DNA from 2 places in the Salipaludibacillus sp. HK11 genome. Region 1 is predicted to be linked to the other one. Evidence: predicted binding sites of a transcription regulator. Region 1 holds the regulator's gene; the other holds the start of a gene.
The links. The regulator CtsR, encoded in region 1, represses protease genes until heat stress. The targets are predictions, from matches to a motif close to ATGGTCAATAAAGGTCAAACA.
Positions count from the first base shown of each region.

Region 2: a site for CtsR is predicted at 6,702-6,722, ahead of clpP (ATP-dependent Clp endopeptidase proteolytic subunit ClpP). Genes of this name have one in related genera too.

Region 1 covers NZ_CP181045.1:3,877,963-3,887,845, forward strand. The annotation lists rRNA gene ACM26V_RS18240 (23S ribosomal RNA) at 1-1,119, shown strand, start outside; rRNA gene rrf (5S ribosomal RNA) at 1,201-1,317, shown strand; gene ACM26V_RS18250 (MgtC/SapB family protein) at 2,497-3,225, shown strand; gene ACM26V_RS18255 (CtsR family transcriptional regulator) at 4,078-4,554, shown strand; gene ACM26V_RS18260 (UvrB/UvrC motif-containing protein) at 4,576-5,115, shown strand; gene ACM26V_RS18265 (protein arginine kinase) at 5,118-6,215, shown strand; gene clpC (ATP-dependent protease ATP-binding subunit ClpC) at 6,212-8,683, shown strand; gene radA (DNA repair protein RadA) at 8,851-9,883, shown strand, end outside.
Region 2 covers NZ_CP181045.1:2,693,234-2,703,116, forward strand. The annotation lists gene gpmI (2,3-bisphosphoglycerate-independent phosphoglycerate mutase) at 1-435, opposite strand, end outside; gene tpiA (triose-phosphate isomerase) at 428-1,186, opposite strand; gene ACM26V_RS13100 (phosphoglycerate kinase) at 1,208-2,392, opposite strand; gene gap (type I glyceraldehyde-3-phosphate dehydrogenase) at 2,538-3,545, opposite strand; gene ACM26V_RS13110 (sugar-binding transcriptional regulator) at 3,638-4,660, opposite strand; gene ACM26V_RS13115 (glutaredoxin family protein) at 4,880-5,116, opposite strand; gene rpoN (RNA polymerase factor sigma-54) at 5,132-6,481, opposite strand; gene clpP (ATP-dependent Clp endopeptidase proteolytic subunit ClpP) at 6,845-7,441, shown strand; gene ACM26V_RS13130 (HPr family phosphocarrier protein) at 7,673-7,930, opposite strand; gene whiA (DNA-binding protein WhiA) at 8,009-8,950, opposite strand; gene ACM26V_RS13140 (gluconeogenesis factor YvcK family protein) at 9,084-9,883, opposite strand, start outside.

The DNA.
Region 1 (9,883 bases):
AAAAACACAGGTCTCTGCGAAGCCGCAAGGCGAAGTATAGGGGCTGACACCTGCCCGGTGCTGGAAGGTTAAGAGGAGGGGTTATCCTTCGGGAGAAGCTCTCAATTGAAGCCCCAGTAAACGGCGGCCGTAACTATAACGGTCCTAAGGTAGCGAAATTCCTTGTCGGGTAAGTTCCGACCCGCACGAAAGGTGCAACGATTTGGGCACTGTCTCAACGAGAGACCCGGTGAAATTATATTACCAGTGAAGATGCTGGTTACCCGCGACAGGACGGAAAGACCCCATGGAGCTTTACTGTAGCTTGATATTGGGTTTCGGTACAGCTTGTACAGGATAGGTAGGAGCCTTGGAAACCGGAGCGCTAGCTTCGGTGGAGGCATTGGTGGGATACTACCCTGGCTGTACTGGAATTCTAACCTCGAACCGTGATCCGGTTCAGGGACAGTGTCTGGTGGGCAGTTTGACTGGGGCGGTCGCCTCCTAAAGAGTAACGGAGGCGCCCAAAGGTTCCCTCAGAATGGTTGGAAATCATTCGTAGAGTGCAAAGGCATAAGGGAGCTTGACTGCGAGACATACAGGTCGAGCAGGGACGAAAGTCGGGCTTAGTGATCCGGCGGCACCGTATGGAAGGGCCGTCGCTCAACGGATAAAAGCTACCCTGGGGATAACAGGCTAATCTCTCCCAAGAGTCCACATCGACGGGGAGGTTTGGCACCTCGATGTCGGCTCGTCGCATCCTGGGGCTGAAGTAGGTCCCAAGGGTTGGGCTGTTCGCCCATTAAAGCGGCACGCGAGCTGGGTTCAGAACGTCGTGAGACAGTTCGGTCCCTATCCGTCGCGGGCGCAGGAAATTTGAGAGGAGCTGTCCTTAGTACGAGAGGACCGGGATGGACACACCGCTGGTGTACCAGTTGTTCCGCCAGGAGCATCGCTGGGTAGCTACGTGTGGAAGGGATAAATGCTGAAAGCATCTAAGCATGAAGCCCCCCTCGAGATGAGATTTCCCATCACGCAAGTGAGTAAGATCCCTCAGAGAAGATGAGGTTGATAGGTCTCGTGTGGAAGCATGGCGACATGCGCAGCTGAGAGATACTAATCGATCGAGGGCTTAACCAATGCTTTGATTCGAAGACGATTCATTCATATACCATCGTTATCCAGTTTTGAGAGGTCAATATGACCGATCAATTTCATATGTCTAGTGACGATCGCGGAGAGGTCACACCCGTTCCCATGCCGAACACGGAAGTTAAGCTCTCCAGCGCCGATGATAGTTGGGGGATCTCCCCCTGTGAAAGTAGGACGTCGCTGGGCAAAGAAGAAAGACATTCTCATATTTGAGGGTGTCTTTTTTGTGTTTTAAATGGTGGGAACTGAAGTTAGCAGGACAAGGAAAAAAGAAGAGGGGCACGAGGAGGAAACAAGCGAGTGACAAGTAAAGTGACCTTTGTTTTGCAGAATGACTCACTAAGGGGCACAAGTCATCACTGCTTGTGACCAATGCACCCCAAAATAACTCGCCGCGAGGCACAAAATCGCCCATAATTAGGGAATCTTCCCTCTTAAAAGTAGGACGCAACTGGGAAATGAAAAAACCTTCTTATAAATGAGGATGTCTATTTTGTATGACGTAAAAGATAGAAGGCGAAGGAATATGAACCAGAGAGACTGGGGGGGGAATAGAAAGCCACCTATTCCCTTGAAAAATTTAATGAAGACATTGACTGAATAAAAAAATATTAAAAAGTAATGCGAGTGGTCGAGTTAGCATTCGCATTACTATTAAAGCTTTTTTCTCACGTTAATAAAATTTACTTCCAAAACATTTATCAATACTATTTCCTATTCTTTATTGCTTGTTTGTTTTGATAGATAGCCCAGTGAATTTCTTCTTCCGTATATAGGGACAATTTAATTTTCTTCATTTTTTACCCCTCCTTTTGTTCTTTTTACTATCATAACTTATGTTATTAGAGTTAAGTTAATTTGCGTTAGGTTTCTTGACAAAGAAATTTATTGAGATTATTTAATGATATTATTATTCATGAAGAACTAGAGAAGTAAATAACTAAATATACTGTTGTTAAAAGTTAAACCAAAACGCATATAATGAAGTTTTATAAAGTGCCACTATCATTAAAATCTAGATACTCTCCTATATTTGAGAAAGAGAAAACAGGTAAGAATATTTTTATCTATTGATGTTGCCGTCTAATAAACACAGCAAAGTACTTACACTATAGCTATTCACTAACCTTTAATTAGATTGAATTTAAAAGGCGATCTCTAGTAGTAGTTCTGCATTTATTAATAAATCGTTACCAATGAGGTTAAATAGGAAATACTTGCCACACACATAAAAAAAGAGTTATGATAGTTTTTAAATTCCAAAGATGGGGTAGTTACCTTGAGAGTAAAAAGGCATATAATAAACTTCTTGACTTCATATTTAAGCACGATTTTTCACGAAAATAAAATGAGGAGGTGGTAAGTTTGGAGTGGTCAATGTTTATGGAAAATGAGTTAGTAATAATCACGAGTCGGCTATTGCTTGCTGCAATACTTGGTGGTTTGGTGGGGATTGAGAGAGAGTTTCACCATCATCCGGCAGGATTTCGAACGCATTTATTAGTAAGTGTAGGGTCAAGTTTAATTATGCTGTTAGCTTTTTATGGATTTCAAGATTATATTGCAGAAAATCAAGATGTAGTCACATTTGACCCTTCTCGTTTAGCCGCTTATGTTGTTTCCGGGATTGGTTTTTTAGGGGCAGGTACAATTCTTGTTCAAGGTTACACGGTAAGAGGATTAACAACAGCAGCATCGATTTGGGTTGTGGCAGCGATAGGTTTAACCGTTGGAGCTGGGATGTATGTTGCCGCCATGGTTGCTACGATTATTGTTATTTTAAGTTTATTGTTTTTAGGGAGAATCACGTTTCGTTTTGGCATGCAACAAGAAAGAAATAAGATTACCATTGTGGTTGAAGAAGAAACAGCCGAACTAAATAAAGTGATGAGAATTTTTGAGGAACAGGAAATGTTTCCAAAAGGTATTAAATCAAAGAAAAAAACTGCATCTGATGGAAATCCGATGGTTGAATACCAATTAATTATAGAATATAAAGAAGAGAGTGGTATGAATAAAGTGATTGACAAATTACATCGAATCCCATTTGTGAAAAAAATAAGGGTGGAAAAAAACTCACATGAAACTTGGTAATATGACGAAAATAGGAAATTGACTTATAGTTCCTCTTACCCCAACAGATGTAAAAACCTTCGAGCTCTTACTGAAGAACCATCATGAAAGCAGACAACACCTACCTTGATAAATGGCGAACGACATTATAAATCCAGAATGAGTGTCGTTCGTTCCTTTAAAATAAATGTATGCCCTTACGGCTTACCTTAATATTGCAACTTTGGCATATTCAAAATAACTAAACATCAATAACAGAAGCATCGAATTTACCTCACGCATATATATCAAGAAGACTAATAAGATAAGTCTATATAAGTTCTAAGTTTACTAATACTGTCGAATCAGAAAAAATAATTAATTCTAGAAGTGAAAATTTCACTTTAGAGGCAAAAATTCAACCTTTCTAATGCATAAAAAAAATATCGAGCCCGCTGTAAGCGAAGTACTGATTTTTGATTATTGAAACACATGAGTTATCAAAGCAAATAAGTAAAATTTATATAAAAACTTATGGTTGAATATCGATTAATTGTGGAATATAAAAAAGAGAGTGTGAAATTAGTTCTCGAATATACAAAAAATTCCGATTGAAATACGATTGCATTCATCTTTGTATATATGACGAAAATATTGATACAAAATAGTTGCACCATTCGTAAAAAAAGATATAATGTAGTTAAAGTCAAATATAGTCAAAGTCAGTAAAATTTACTTGCTGACAAATTTGCAAGTCTGAAGAGGTAGTAAATGTATCGCTATGCATCATATAAAATGATTTACATAAGCCTCGATGAATTAATTTAGATGTTATTGAATTTTTGAAACAGGTAATAGTTGCATCTACTTTGTGTAGTAAAGGAGGGGGATGCGTTGAGAAATATATCGGATGTTATAGAACACTATTTGAAACAAGTGATCTCAGGAAATGGGCAAGAACTGATTGAAGTAAAAAGAAGTGAATTAGCAGAACAATTTGATTGTGTTCCTTCCCAAATAAATTATGTTATACGCACACGTTTTACAGTTGAAAAAGGTTACATGGTAGAAAGTAAACGTGGAGGCGGCGGATACATTCGGATCATTAGAGTCAAAGCTGATAACCAGCTTGCATTATATGATCAGTTGATTGAGCTAGTTGGAAATGAAATTCCGCAATTAGCAGCGAATAATATGATTATTCGTTTACTTGAAGAGGATGCAATCACAAAACGAGAAGCTAACCTTATGCAAAGTGTTATTGACCGCGAAGTGATTTCTATCCAACTTCCTTACAGGGATGAGTTGAGAGCAAATATTTTAAAGGCAATGTTATCTACACTAAAATATAAAGAATGGAAGGAAAGATAACAATAGAAGGAGGAGGTTCTGATGCTCTGTCAAGAATGCCAACAGCGACAAGCTAGTCTGCATTTCACAAAAATTATTAATGGCGAGAAAACAGAATTTCATATTTGTGAAATTTGTGCCAAGGATAAAGGGGAATATATTCCAGGTTCTAATAGTTTCTCGATCCACCAATTGTTATCAGGATTGTTGGAGGATGATCAGCCTTTTTCATCAACGACGAACAAATCATATGAAAAAATACAGCCAGAATTAAAGTGTTCTAACTGCGGTATGTCTTATCAACAGTTTGCGGAGATCGGGAAATTTGGCTGCGCGGAGTGCTACCGAAGTTTTGAAGAGAAACTTGATCCAATTTTTCGAAGAATTCACGGAGGAAATGCGACACACTCTGGCAAAATTCCAAAGCGTAAGGGAAAAGATTTACACATTCATCGTGAAATTGAGGATTTAAAAGAACAGCAAAAGAAACTAATTGCGGAAGAAGAGTTTGAAGAAGCTGCAAAAACAAGGGATCAGATTCGCTCCTTAGAAAATAACTTGCAAGGAAAAGGGGGGACGTAATCATGTCTTTGGAATCGTTTATGAACGAGGCGATAAGTCCTTGGATGAAAAATCAAGGACCTGACGCAGATATTGTTATTAGTAGTAGAGTCAGATTGGCGCGGAATTTGCAAAGTATCCCGTTTCCGATGGCAGCCAATAAGGAACAGTTAGCTAAAATTAACGATCAAGTCGATCGAACATTTACAGGAAAAACACATGGGGAGTTTGGACAATTAGAGTTTTTAAAAATGAATGAGTTAGCTGAAAACGAAAAACAAGTCTTGGTAGAAAAGCACTTAATTAGTCCAACGCTATCGAATGAATCGAAAGCAGGTAGCGTCCTCCTTAGTGAAGACGAATCATTGAGTATTATGATTAATGAAGAAGATCACTTTCGAATTCAATGTTTGTTGTCTGGCTTTCAACTAGATAAGGGGTTAGAGTTTGCCAATGGAATGGATGACTGGATAGAAGGAGAAATGGATTTTGCATTTGATGAGAATCGCGGATATTTAACAAGTTGCCCAACCAATGTAGGAACGGGATTGAGATCTTCTGTAATGATGCATTTACCAGCACTTGTTTTGACGAAGAAACTTAATCGAATATTACCTGCTATTAACCAACTGGGATTGGTAGTTCGGGGCATATATGGTGAAGGTAGTGAAGCACTAGGAAATCTGTTTCAAATTTCGAACCAAATGACTTTGGGGAAATCAGAAAAAGATATTGTCGATGACCTTCAGAGTGTTGTTACGCAATTGATTGCTCATGAACGTTCAGCAAGAGAGACGCTCCTGCAACAGTCGCAAATTCAGTTGGAAGACAGAATATATCGCTCCTATGGAATCCTTGCATATAGTCGGCGAATGGAGTCAAAAGAAGCGATGCAACGATTATCCGATGTGAGAATGGGAATTGATATGGGGTTAATTGAAGACATAAAAGGTAATATTCTAAATGAATTGATGATTGTGACGCAGCCTGGATTTTTGCAACAGTACGCAGGTGAGAGTCTTACTGCAGAACAGCGTGACCAACGAAGAGCAACATTAATACGCGAAAGATTTAAATTAGAATGTAGTAGTGAATTATTTGACGGAGGTGGAGAGGCATGATGTTTGGAAGATTTACTGAACGCGCGCAGAAAGTATTGGCATTAGCACAAGATGAAGCAGGAAGGTTAGGGCACAGTAATATAGGTACAGAACATATTTTGTTAGGGTTAGTTAGCGAAGGAGAAGGAATTGCAGCTAAGGCTTTGACGGCATTAGGACTAGGAGCTGAAAAAATCCAGTCTGAAGTTGAAAATCTTATTGGTAGAGGCGAGGAAAATTCAAAGCAAATTCATTATACTCCAAGAGCGAAAAAAGTGATTGAATTATCAATGGATGAGGCAAGAAAGCTTGGTCACTCATATGTTGGCACGGAGCACATTCTTCTTGGTTTGATCCGTGAAGGAGAAGGCGTAGCTGCTCGTGTGTTAAATAACCTGGGAGTAAGTTTAAATAAAGCTAGGCAACAAGTGTTACAACTATTAGGTTCCAATGAATCTGCAAACAGTCAACAGCAAGCAGCAGGCAGTGGTAGCTCTAATGCTAGCACACCGACGTTGGATAGCTTGGCAAGAGACTTAACGGCGATTGCAAAAGAAGATCAAATTGATCCAGTTATCGGCCGTGCCAAGGAAATTGAGCGAGTCATTCAAATTCTTAGTCGGCGCACGAAGAATAACCCAGTACTAATCGGTGAACCGGGTGTTGGTAAAACGGCGATTGCTGAAGGATTAGCTCAGCAAATAGTTGATAATGAAGTACCAGAAACCCTTCGTGGTAAGCGTGTTATGACACTTGATATGGGGACAGTTGTCGCTGGTACAAAATATCGTGGAGAGTTTGAAGACCGTCTGAAGAAAGTTATGGAAGAGATTCGCCAAGCAAATAATGTGATATTGTTTATTGATGAGTTACACACGTTGATTGGTGCTGGTGGCGCTGAAGGTGCGATTGATGCATCGAACATCTTAAAACCATCTCTAGCAAGAGGCGAATTACAATGCATTGGTGCAACAACAATTGATGAATTTAGAAAATATATCGAAAAAGATACGGCACTTGAGCGTCGTTTCCAACCAATTCAAGTTGATGAGCCGACCGTTGAGGAGTCTATACAAATTTTGACAGGGTTAAGAGACCGGTATGAAGCACATCATCGTGTAACGATTACTGATGAGGCAGTCAAATCTGCCGTAGAGTTATCGGATCGTTATATTTCCGATCGATTTTTACCAGATAAAGCAATTGACTTAATTGATGAAGCAGGGTCGAAAGTTCGTTTACGCTCTTATACGGCACCACCGAACTTAAAAGAAAAAGAGCAAAATTTGGATGACTTACGTAAGGAGAAAGATGCAGCCGTTCAAAGTCAAGAGTTCGAAAAAGCAGCTTCGCTTCGTGATAAAGAACAGAAACTTCGCGAAGAGCTTGAGAAAATGAAAGATCAGTGGAAAGAAAAACAAGGTCAGGAAGATTCTGAAGTAACAACAGAAGATATAGCTTCTATTGTAGCGACGTGGACAGGAATTCCTGTCAGTAAACTAGCCGAGGAGGAAACGGATCGTCTTTTACGAATGGAAGATATCCTTCACAACCGAGTTATTGGTCAAGAAGAAGCCGTAAAAGCAGTCTCGAAAGCAGTTCGACGTGCGCGGGCAGGGTTGAAGGATCCGAAACGACCAATTGGCTCATTTATTTTCCTTGGTCCAACAGGTGTTGGTAAAACGGAATTGGCTAGAGCTGTAGCGGAATCCTTGTTCGGTGATGAAGAAGCGATTATTCGTATTGATATGTCAGAGTATATGGAAAAACACACGACGAGTCGTTTGGTTGGCTCCCCCCCAGGATATGTCGGTCATGAAGATGGAGGGCAGCTTACAGAGAAAGTTCGCCGAAAGCCGTATTCTGTTATCCTTCTAGATGAAGTAGAGAAGGCTCACCCTGAAGTGTTTAACATTTTGCTTCAAGTACTTGAAGATGGATTTTTAACCGATTCAAAGGGCCGTAGAGTTGACTTCAGAAATACAGCGATCATTATGACATCGAACGTTGGGGCAAGTGCGTTGAGACAAGAAAAAAACCTTGGGTTTACTGCACAACGAGATGGAGAGGGTTACAAAGATATGAAAGGGAAAGTCATGGGGGAATTGAAGAAAAGTTTCCGTCCCGAGTTCCTAAACCGTATTGATGAAATCATTGTATTTCATTCCCTCGAGAAGAGTCATATCCAGCAAATTGTTTCGCTGATGGCAAATGAATTAAAAAAGCGTCTGTCTGAGCAGGATATTGATTTTGAATTATCAGAAGAAGCGAAGATGAAAATTGCCGATGATGGTTTTGATTCTGAATACGGTGCCCGTCCTCTTCGTCGTGCATTGCAAAAACAAGTGGAAGATCGATTGTCAGAAGAACTTCTGCGTGGAAACATTAAAAAAGGACAATCAGTGAAGATAAGCTTAAAAGACGGTGAATATGTTGTGACGTCTAAAAAGAATGAGAATAGTAAAGAAAAAGAAAGAAATGAAATTTAAGTAAAAAAGGAACATATAAATAAGAATGGGGAGAAGTCACTGAATGCACCAGGCTTCTCCTTTTTCTGTTTAAAAGATCGATCCGAGAGGGAAATTTTTTTGTTTTTTCCATAATAGAATCTTTCTGCTAAAATAAAGGATAGGATCATCAAAGAGGAGACGATTATATGGCAAAACGAAAAACAAAATTTGTTTGTCAAGATTGCGGATATCAATCAACGAAATGGATGGGGAAATGCCCAGGCTGTGATAGTTTTAATTCTTTAGTAGAAGAAATTGAGGCAGAATCCGCAAGCCAAAAACGAAGCTTTGTCACTTCGGCAGGAGAATACGTTGCAAAACCTCAACCAATAACGAAAATTGAACGGACAAATGAACAGCGAATTAGCACTCATATTAATGAATTAAATCGTGTGCTTGGTGGCGGAGTTGTACCAGGGTCTTTGGTTTTAGTTGGGGGAGACCCGGGTATTGGTAAGTCTACCCTCCTTTTACAAGTATCGGCGACTCTTTCTGAGAATAAAAAGCGTGTGCTTTATATATCAGGGGAAGAATCTGTTAAACAAACGAAGTTAAGAGCAGATCGATTAGGGATTGGAAATGACGAGCTATATGTATTAGCGGAAACCGATGTTGATTTAATTGAAAAAGTGATTGAAGAGTTGAACCCTGCTGTTGTGATTATTGATTCGATTCAAACTGTTTATCTTGATGGGGTGACGAGTGCACCAGGAAGTGTTTCACAAGTGAGAGAGTCTACTTCTCAGTTTATGAGAATTGCAAAAACTAAAGGGATTGCTATTTTTTTAGTCGGTCATGTAACGAAACAAGGATCGATTGCAGGTCCGAGAATATTAGAACATATGGTCGACTGTGTGCTTTATTTTGAAGGGGAGAGACATCATACATTCCGAATACTTCGAGCAGTAAAGAATCGGTTTGGTTCGACAAATGAAATCGGTATCTTTGAAATGAAAGAACTCGGATTAGAGGAAGTCTTAAATCCGTCAGAAATTTTTCTTGAAGAACGTTCATCCGGAGCTGCAGGATCAGCCATTGTCGCTTCAATGGAGGGGACGCGAACAGTTCTCGTTGAAATTCAATCGTTGATTTCACCAACAAGTTTTGGCAATCCGAGAAGGATGGCGACAGGTTTAGACCATAATCGAATTTCATTAATTATTGCTGTGCTTGAAAAAA
Region 2 (9,883 bases), 1.2 Mb from region 1:
ATATACTTTCTCAACTTCATGTTTTTTCGCCATTTCTAGTAAAGCAAAAAGGTGTTCAATATGACTATGAATCCCGCCATCTGATAAGAGCCCATATAAGTGAAGGGCCGTTCCTTTTTCTTTCACATGGTTCATCGCGTTCAAAAACGTATCATTCTTGAAAAATTCTTTTTCTTTTATTGCTAAATTAACACGAGTCAAACTTTGATAAACAACGCGACCAGCACCAATATTCAAGTGACCTACTTCTGAATTCCCCATTTGACCTTCAGGTAACCCTACAGCCAGTCCACACGCTTGAAGCGTTGCGTGTGGATAGTTGTTCCAATAACGGTCAAAGTTAGGAGTGTTTGCTTGAGCGACGGCATTCCCCATCGTCTCCTCTCGAAGCGCAAAACCATCGAGAATAATTAATGCGTTTGGTTTCTTACTCATTTCCAGCCTCCACTAATTGTAAAAATGATTGAGCTTCCAAGCTTGCTCCACCTACTAAAGCGCCATCGATATCAGACTGCCCTAGTAATTCTTTAATGTTTGCAGGCTTTACACTACCGCCATATTGAATACGAACTGCTTCAGCAGCGTCTGTTGAGAACGTCTTGCTAACAACATTTCGAATAACTCCACACGTTTCATTAGCATCCTCAGAAGAAGCAGTTTTACCAGTTCCAATCGCCCAAATCGGCTCATAAGCTATCACCGTTTGTTTGACTTGCTCATCTGTTAATCCTTTTAATCCATTATTTACTTGTGTTGTCACAACGTCAGCAGTTTTATTAGCTTCTCGTTGCTCTAGTGTTTCACCTACACATACAATTGGCACTAAACCATGTTTGAATGCTGCATGTACTTTTTGATTAACACTCTCATCTGTTTCTCCGAATAATTCGCGACGCTCAGAATGTCCAATCACTGCATACGCAACACCAAGATCAGCCAAAGCTACAGGACTTACTTCACCTGTAAACGCACCATTTTCTTCAAAGTGCATGTTTTGTGACCCAATCTTTACGTCCGTCCCTTTAGTTTCTTGTACAAGTGCATCAAGGAATAGATGTGGGGAACATACAACCGATTCAACTTTAGCACTTGGTGGAACAGAACCCTTTACTTCTTGAATAAAAGCGAGAGCCTCTGCTTTTGTTTTGTTCATTTTCCAGTTTCCTGCAATAATTGGTTTACGCATAAAAATGCCTCCTTAAAAAATTTACTTATCGTTTAATGCTACAACACCTGGAAGTTCTTTTCCTTCGATAAATTCGAGGGATGCTCCTCCACCTGTTGAAATGTGGTCCATTTTATCAGCTAAATCAAATTTTTCAACCGCTGCAGCAGAATCACCGCCACCTATAACGGTATATGCTTTATCTGCATCTGCTAATGCTTCAGCTACACCTATTGTACCTTTAGCAAACTTTGGTAATTCAAAAACACCCATCGGTCCATTCCAAATCACAAGCTTGGAATCTTGAATCACCTTTTGGAATGTTTCTAACGTTTTAGGTCCAATGTCCAACGCTTCCCAATCAGACGGAATTTTTTCAATATTGACAACTTTTGTGTTTGCATCTTCACCAAATTTATCAGCGACAGTTGCATCAACTGGTAAATAAAGATTTACACCGTTCTTTTTAGCTTTTTCCATAAATTGCTTGGCAAGATCAATCTTGTCTTCTTCTAACAAGGACTTTCCGATCTCATGTCCTTGAGCTTTAATAAAAGTATAAGCCAATCCTCCACCAATAATTAAGTTATCCACTTTATCGAGGAGATTATCGATAACACCAATCTTATCTTTTACTTTCGCACCACCAATGATGGCAGTAAACGGACGATCAGGATCAGCCATCGCTTTTCCAAGTACTTCAAGCTCTTTCTCCATTAATAGACCAGCTACTGCCGGTAAATGTTTCGCAATCCCCGCAGTTGTTGCATGGCCACGGTGAGCGGCACCAAAAGCATCATTCACGTAAACATCTGCAAGTTCTGCCATGTGCTTCGCAAGTCCGTCGTCATTTTTTTCTTCGCCAGCTTCAAAACGAACGTTTTCAAGCAAAACGACGTCACCTTCATTTAATTCAGCAATCGCTTTTTTAGGTTCATCACCATAAACTTCATCTGTCTTTAACACTGATTTGTTTAATAGATCACTTAAGCTCTTAGCAACAGGGTCTAAACGAAGATCTTCAACAACTTCGCCATTAGGTCGACCAAGATGACTAGCAAGAATTACTTTTGCTCCTTTTTCGATTAGTAATTCAATCGTAGGCAAAGCAGCACGAATACGTGTATCGTCCGTTACTTCTCCATTGCTCATTGGCACGTTAAAGTCTACACGGCAAAATACACGTTTTCCTTTTACATCTATATCTCGAATTGATTTCTTATTCATTAATAATGCCTCCTAGGTAAGGGCTAATTTTCTTAACGAGCTGTTTAGTAACTTCTACATCGCAATGCATAAAAATAAAGGAGGCAGGACACGGGCCCGCCTCCTTTAGTAAAAGACTTATAAGGATGGTAATGTTACGTTTGACTTATAGTCCTTGTTCAATAATATAATCAACAAGATTGATTACTTGTGTAGAGTAACCTGTTTCGTTGTCATACCAAGAAATAACTTTAACCATGTTACCTTCCATAACCATTGTAGAAAGAGCATCAATTGTCGATGCATCAGTGTTTCCATTATAGTCACGAGAAACAAGTGGCTCGTCACTGTATCCAAGAATCCCCTTCAAATCACCTTCAGAAGCTTCTTTAAATGCAGCATTCACTTCTTCAGCTGTTACATCTTTACCAAGTTCAGCAGTAAGATCTACTAGAGAAACGTTTGGAGTTGGAACACGAACTGCACCACCATTTAGTTTTCCTTTAAGTTCTGGAAGTACAAGAGATACCGCTTTAGCTGCGCCAGTGCTTGTTGGAATGATATTTTCCGAAGCAGCACGAGCACGACGGTAGTCTTTATGTGGCAAGTCAAGAATAGACTGGTCATTTGTATAAGAGTGAATTGTTGTCATCATTCCACGCTTAAGCTCAAACTTATCGTTTAGCACTTTTGCAAAAGGTGCGAGACAGTTTGTTGTACAAGAAGCGTTTGAGATTACGTGGTGATTTTTAGCGTCGTACTTATCTTCGTTTACACCCATAACGATTGTGATATCTTCGTCAGTTGCTGGTGCTGAGATAACAACTTTCTTTGCTCCAGCTTCTAAGTGTTTCGCAGCTGCTTCACGCTTTGTGAAAATACCAGTTGATTCAACAACAACTTCTACACCAAATTCTCCCCATTTAAGATTTGCAGGGTCACGTTCTGCTGTTACTTTGATCTCTTTTCCATCAACGATAAGGTTGTCACCTTTTGCTTCAACTTTTACGTCAAGCTTTCCATGAACGGAATCATATTGTAGTAAATGTGCTAGCATATTTGCATCTGTAAGGTCATTAACCGCGACTACTTCTACCTTTGGATTTGCAAGAGCCTGTCTGAAAACGACACGTCCGATACGACCAAAACCATTAATACCAATCTTTGTTGCCATGATAAAATTCCTCCTTATTTGTGGTAAAGCTAATATTTATTTTCAAAGGGGATACCCCTTGAATAAACGAATTTAATTATCGAGACTGAAACTTAATTATTTAAAATTGCTTTAGCAGCGCCTTCATCAGTGACAAGAACCTCATTCGGCCGTTGTTTCATATAAGCTTGAATCGCTTTTGCTTTCGAAGTGCCACCAGCTACAGCAATTATATCGGGTATATTTTTTAAATCTTCTAGTTGAAGTCCAATAGTGAGTACTTTATGAATAATGTCCCCTGATTGATTAAAATAATAACCAAATGCTTCAGCAACTGCTTTTTTCTCATCTAACTTTTTCAATACCTCTTTTGTAGAGTTCCGTCGTTCAGCCATCATCTTTGCCTCACCAATACCGTGAATAACCATTGTTGCTGAATGTATAAGCTCGAGGATTTCTACTACAGATGTCTCATTAATCAACGATTCATAAGCTTCTTTACTTAGCTGATCTGGAACATGAAGCAATCGATACGTACCCATTGCTTTTCTAGCCATCGTTGCACAGATTGTGTTTGCCTGATTCTCTACTTGCTCGCCTAATCCACCACGAGCAGGGACAAATAATGTTTCTTTCAAATTTGAATCTGGAACGAGCATTTCTGCTACAGCTGCAATCGACGTGCCACCTGTTATGGCAATAATATTATCTCTTGTTGCCATTTTTTGTTTAACTAAATTGACACAAGCTCGACCCATTTCTTTTTGTACCCATGAATATTCATCACTATCTCCTGGAACAATATGTAATTCTGATACACCTAATTTGTTTTGCAGTTCTTCTTCCATCGACCTTGTTTGGAACACTTCTTTCATGACCACTTCTAATTGACCAAGTAAATTATGCCCATCATCTGTTAATGTCATTCCGCTTGCGGCAAATGCAACTAGCCCTTGTTCTTTTAAAAAAGTCACTTCGCTTCTTAAGACTCGTTCAGACATGTCTAAATTAGTAGCTAAGGTCCGTCGTCCAATCGGTTGCATTAATCGAATAAAACGTAAAATACGGAACCGTTGCCCTAGAACTTCAATTAAATCAGGCAGTAATTTTTTTTGCAAGTCTAAAAGCACGTTCATGCCAATTCCCCTTTGTCGCACAATCTCACAGGGACTTGACACGTCCCCTGTAGACATATTATGTCCCGCATGGCGAAAAAAAAGACTGCTTTCTTTAGTCGTACGATAAGCAAGCTTTCAATCACTTGCACCACTAGTATAACAAGGAAAAGTCTGCTAATCAACTACTATCATGTGAACAATTTATGTTATGTAAGGTTTCCCCACTCATACCAACGGTCATTCAAGCAATTCTTTTTTTAATTTAGTATACGATATAATCCCTTCATCAAGTACATTGCCATTTTTATCTTCAATAACAGGAATACGAATTTGATATTTTTCTAGCCAAATATCATCTGTATAAATATCTCTTACTTCAATGTCGAAAGAGGCCTCTTTTTTTAACAGCTGAAGTTCTGCAAATCCTTTATCACAAAGGGGACAATCTTTTTTTGTATAAAAATAAATGATCATGATCTTAGTACCTCCTTAAGAAAATCTTTTCCTCTGAGCTGAAGAAACAATATGCAATTCTTCCCTGTATTTCGCTATCGTTCTTCTAGATACATTAATTTTAAACTCACTTTTCATCAAATGAACTATTTTCTGGTCTGATAAAGGCTTTTGTTTATTTTCTTCATCAACCATTTTCTTTATAAACATTTTCACTCGCTCCGCTGATGAACTAGACTCAGCAGCATCACGTCCAACCATTTCGTTAAAAAAGTATTTCAGTTCATACAATCCTCTTGGTGTTTGCACATATTTATTCTTCGTTGCTCGAGAAACAGTTGATTCATGTACCTTTATTTCTTCTGCAATTCTCTTCAATGTAAGAGGTTTTAAATGCGTAGGTCCGTGTACAAAGAAGGCATGCTGATTATCGACGATTGCTTCTGACACTCTTAATATCGTCTGTTGTCTTTGGACAATGCTCCGTTTTAACCATTGGAACTGATAAAATTTTTGTTTAAAATATTCTTTCGTTTCTACATTTTTATTTCCCATCATTTTTTTGTATTCTTCGTTGATTAACATTTTTGGCATATGCTGTTCATTCAAATTTACTAAAAATTTATTTTTCACTTTCGTAACTATTACGTCGGGAATAACGTATTTAGCGGGGGCACGACAAAACAGTGACCCTGGTTTCGGATTTAATGTCTGAATAAAATCAGCAACCATTTGCACATTTTCAATCATTACATTCTCTTGATTCGCTATTTTCCGGTACTTATTTGTTGCCAAATTATCTAAATGGTTCTGTACGATTCTTTCTGATAATGGGTCTCTCGTTTCCAAATGGTCAAGTTGAATGAGCAAGCACTCTTGTAAAGAAAATGCTCCGACACCATAAGGTTCGAGCGTTTGTAATAGATTTATCCCCTCTTTCACAGCAATTAATGTCTCGCTCATTTCAACAGCTAAATCATTGATCGTTTGCTTCAAATAGCCATTTTCATCAACACTTAACGCTAAGTAGGAAATGATTCTCCGCTTTCTAGGTTGCAGTTGCAGAAGTCTTATTTGATTTAATAAATAATCTTGCAAACCATCTTCTTGTTCTCTAAGGTGATCCATTGAGGGATTTTCGCTACCAGCTTGATTTTTTGATTTCTGATCGTATATTGGCAACCTATCATTGACTTTTGGTTGCACTAAATCTTCTTGCACTTCTTGATCCTTTAATTCAATAAGGGGATTATCCAATTGTTGCTCCTGTAAATATTCATTCAAATCTAGGAGAGAATATTGCAAGATAGTAATTGCCTGCCTTAGTTCATTTGTCATGACCAATTTCGTTGACTGCTTTTGAAATAAACCATAGTCCATATTCATTCAGTAAATCCCCCTAACGAAGAGTAATCAACAAAATATGCCTTATAGTATTATTCATTAATCCTTTTCTTCATATTATACATGAACAAATACCTCTCGTGATTTATCTCTAACATTATAGTAGTTAACAACCAATTGAACTTCAAATTAATGTTTGAAATCATTTAAGAAAGGTTATGATTAAAAGTGGAAGATTTTCTTCTTTATTTTAGGTGATTATTATTTGACCTTCATTGACCTTTAAGGTTATGATGGAAACATACTTAGAGGAAGAAAGAGTATCGACCTAATTAAGCAGATCGACGCTATTAGGGAGCAACCTCTGCAATTCAATTTAAGATAATATAAAGGAGGAATATAACCATGAACTTAGTACCAACGGTTATTGAACAAACAAATCGCGGTGAACGTGCCTATGACATTTATTCTCGTCTCTTAAAGGACCGCATTATCATGCTCGGTTCCGGAATTGATGACAATGTCTCAAATTCAATCGTAGCTCAATTGCTTTTCCTTACTGCTGATGATCCCGATAAGGATATTTCACTGTATATTAACAGCCCAGGCGGGTCTATCACTTCAGGGATGGCGATCTACGATACAATGCAATTTATTAAACCTAAGGTTCAAACAATTTGTATTGGAATGGCTGCTTCCATGGGAGCTTTCCTATTAGCAGCTGGTGAACCAGGGAAACGTTTTGCGCTTCCAAACAGTGAAGTAATGATCCACCAACCTTTAGGTGGTACACAAGGTCAAGCTTCTGACATTGAGATTCACGCTAAGCGTATTGTTGAAATGAAGGAAAATTTGAATCAAATATTAGCCGATCGAACAGGTCAGCCAATCGAAACTGTACGTAAAGATACTGATCGTGATAATTTCATGTCTGCACTTGATGCTAAAAATTACGGATTGATTGACGAAGTTATGGAAAAAGGTTCTGACATTAAATCATAATATAGCAAACAAAAAGGGGTAGTCATTTGACTATCCCTTTTTATACTTAATGAATGTTTAACTTCACTAAAGGATTAAAGTATTAGATAAACGAAGGCTTTCGCCATGAAGGACTTGGCGACAAGCCAAGTTTTTCTAATGATTCGTTTCGTAATTTATAAATTAATTCTTTCATACTTTGAAAGAGAAAAATCGAAAGAGGATAAATTATCACATACATTTATTCCTAATCTACTCTTCTTTGCTTACAAATAAACACAAAGTATCCATTGCAACTTGCTCATCAGGTCCTTCTATTTTCAAATGAATGTCCTTATTCGCTCCAACTGCAAGGCTCATAATTCCCATAATACTTTTCGCGTTAACCTTTTTCCCATCTTTCTCTATGAAAATATTTGAGGCAAACCGATTTGCCTCTTGAACAAACAATGCCGCTGGTCGTGCTTGAAGTCCCGTTTTTCTCGTTACGGTTACTGTTTTTTCAATCATTTCATTATCCCCCTCATTATTATCTAACTGCCAATATTGATTCAAACGCTTTCATAATTATTTATGAAGAACAGGGAATTATACCTTTTCCCCTGCCCTGAGCTTATTAGCGAATTCTTCAATCTTTCGTAACCGATGATTTACACCTGATTTACTTACTTTCCCACTCTCTATCATTTCACCCAATTCCTTCAATGTCACATCTTGATGATCAATGCGAAGCTGGGCAATTTCTTGAAGCTTGTCAGGTAACGTTTCAAGACCAACTTCTCTTCTAATAAAGCGTATATTTTCCACTTGACGCATTGCGGCGCCAACAGTTTTATTCAAATTTGCTGTTTCACAATTAACTAGACGATTTACCGAGTTACGCATATCTTTCATGATTCGCACATCTTCAAAGCGAAGTAAAGCCTGATGAGCTCCAATTACATTTAGAAACTCACTAATTTTTTCACTCTCTTTCAAGTATAGAATAAATCCTTTTTTTCTCTCAATCATTTTTGCACTAAAATGAAAATGGCTAATTAAATCACATAGAGAACGATTATGTTCTTCATAGAAAGAGAAAATCTCTAAATGATATGAAGACGTTTCTGGGTGATTGACTGATCCTCCAGCCAAGAATGCCCCTCGTAAATATGCCCTTTTACAACATTCTTTTTTTACTAATTCTTCAGAAATCTCTCTCGTAAAAGCAAAATTTTCATCAACTATGTGAAGAGTCTCCAAAATTTTTCGAGCATCCTTCGATATTCTAGCAACATAAACATTGTTTTTCTTCAGTCTCATCTTTTTACGTACAAGCAATTCTACGTGAACTTCGTAATTTGACTTTAATAACGTATAAATTCTTCTCGCTATCGCAGCATTCTCGGTTTGAATATCGAGAGTGATTTTCATATTACGAATCGAAATTGCTCCGTTCATTCGAATCAGCGCTGCTAATTCAGCTTTCGAGCAGCATGGCTGCACTTCCATTTGCGTCAATTCTTTTTTAACCATAGATGCAAAGGACATGGTCTCACCCCTAACCTCTAAAACCTTCATCACCACTATACTTTTATTCCTTAACGTAGTTCAATATTCTAAAAACGAGCTATTCTCATCGCCCAGTGTATGATCAGACTATTATACCATGGCTACGGTGATTTTATAACAGAGAAACTAATCGCTGAGACAATTTAATCGGATCATGTCGTAGCAATTCATCATCAAAATAGAGTAAATGGTCATCAATCAATAGGATCCCCATCTTTGTTAAATCTTCTTCATCAACAACGACACCTTCTGCTCCATCTTTTTTATACCGCTGAGCATATGAAAAGGGAATCTTTTGTGTATTCAATAAGACTGCATCAATAATTTTTTCGCGTGCGTGATTATCGATCGCTTTCACATGATCAGAAACGGTGTACCCATCTGTTTCTCCAGGTTGAGTCATCACATTACATATATAAACTTTCATAGCACTTGTTTTTATTAAAGCTTCTTCCATTCCAGGTACCAGTAAATTAGGAATCACACTCGTATACAAGCTTCCTGGACCTAGCACGATTAAATCAGCTTCATCTATCGCTTGGAGTGCATCTCTCATTGGTTCTGGATTTTCCGGCTTAAGAAACACTTTCTTAATTTTCTTCCCGATTTTCGGAATGTTTGATTCGCCCTCAGTAAAAGTACCATCCTCATATTCTGCATGTAATGTTACTTGATCATTTGATGCCGGCAATACTTTTCCTCTAACATTTAATACGCGGCTTATTTCATGAACTCCCTTTGCAAAATCTCCAGTAATAGATGTCATTCCTGCTAGTAAAAGGTTTCCTAATGAATGTCCAGATAATCCATTACCATTTTCAAAACGGTGCTGAAATAATTCTTCGACAAGTGGCTCTACTTCTGACAAAGCAACAAGCACATTTCGAATGTCTCCTGGTGGTGGGATGTTTA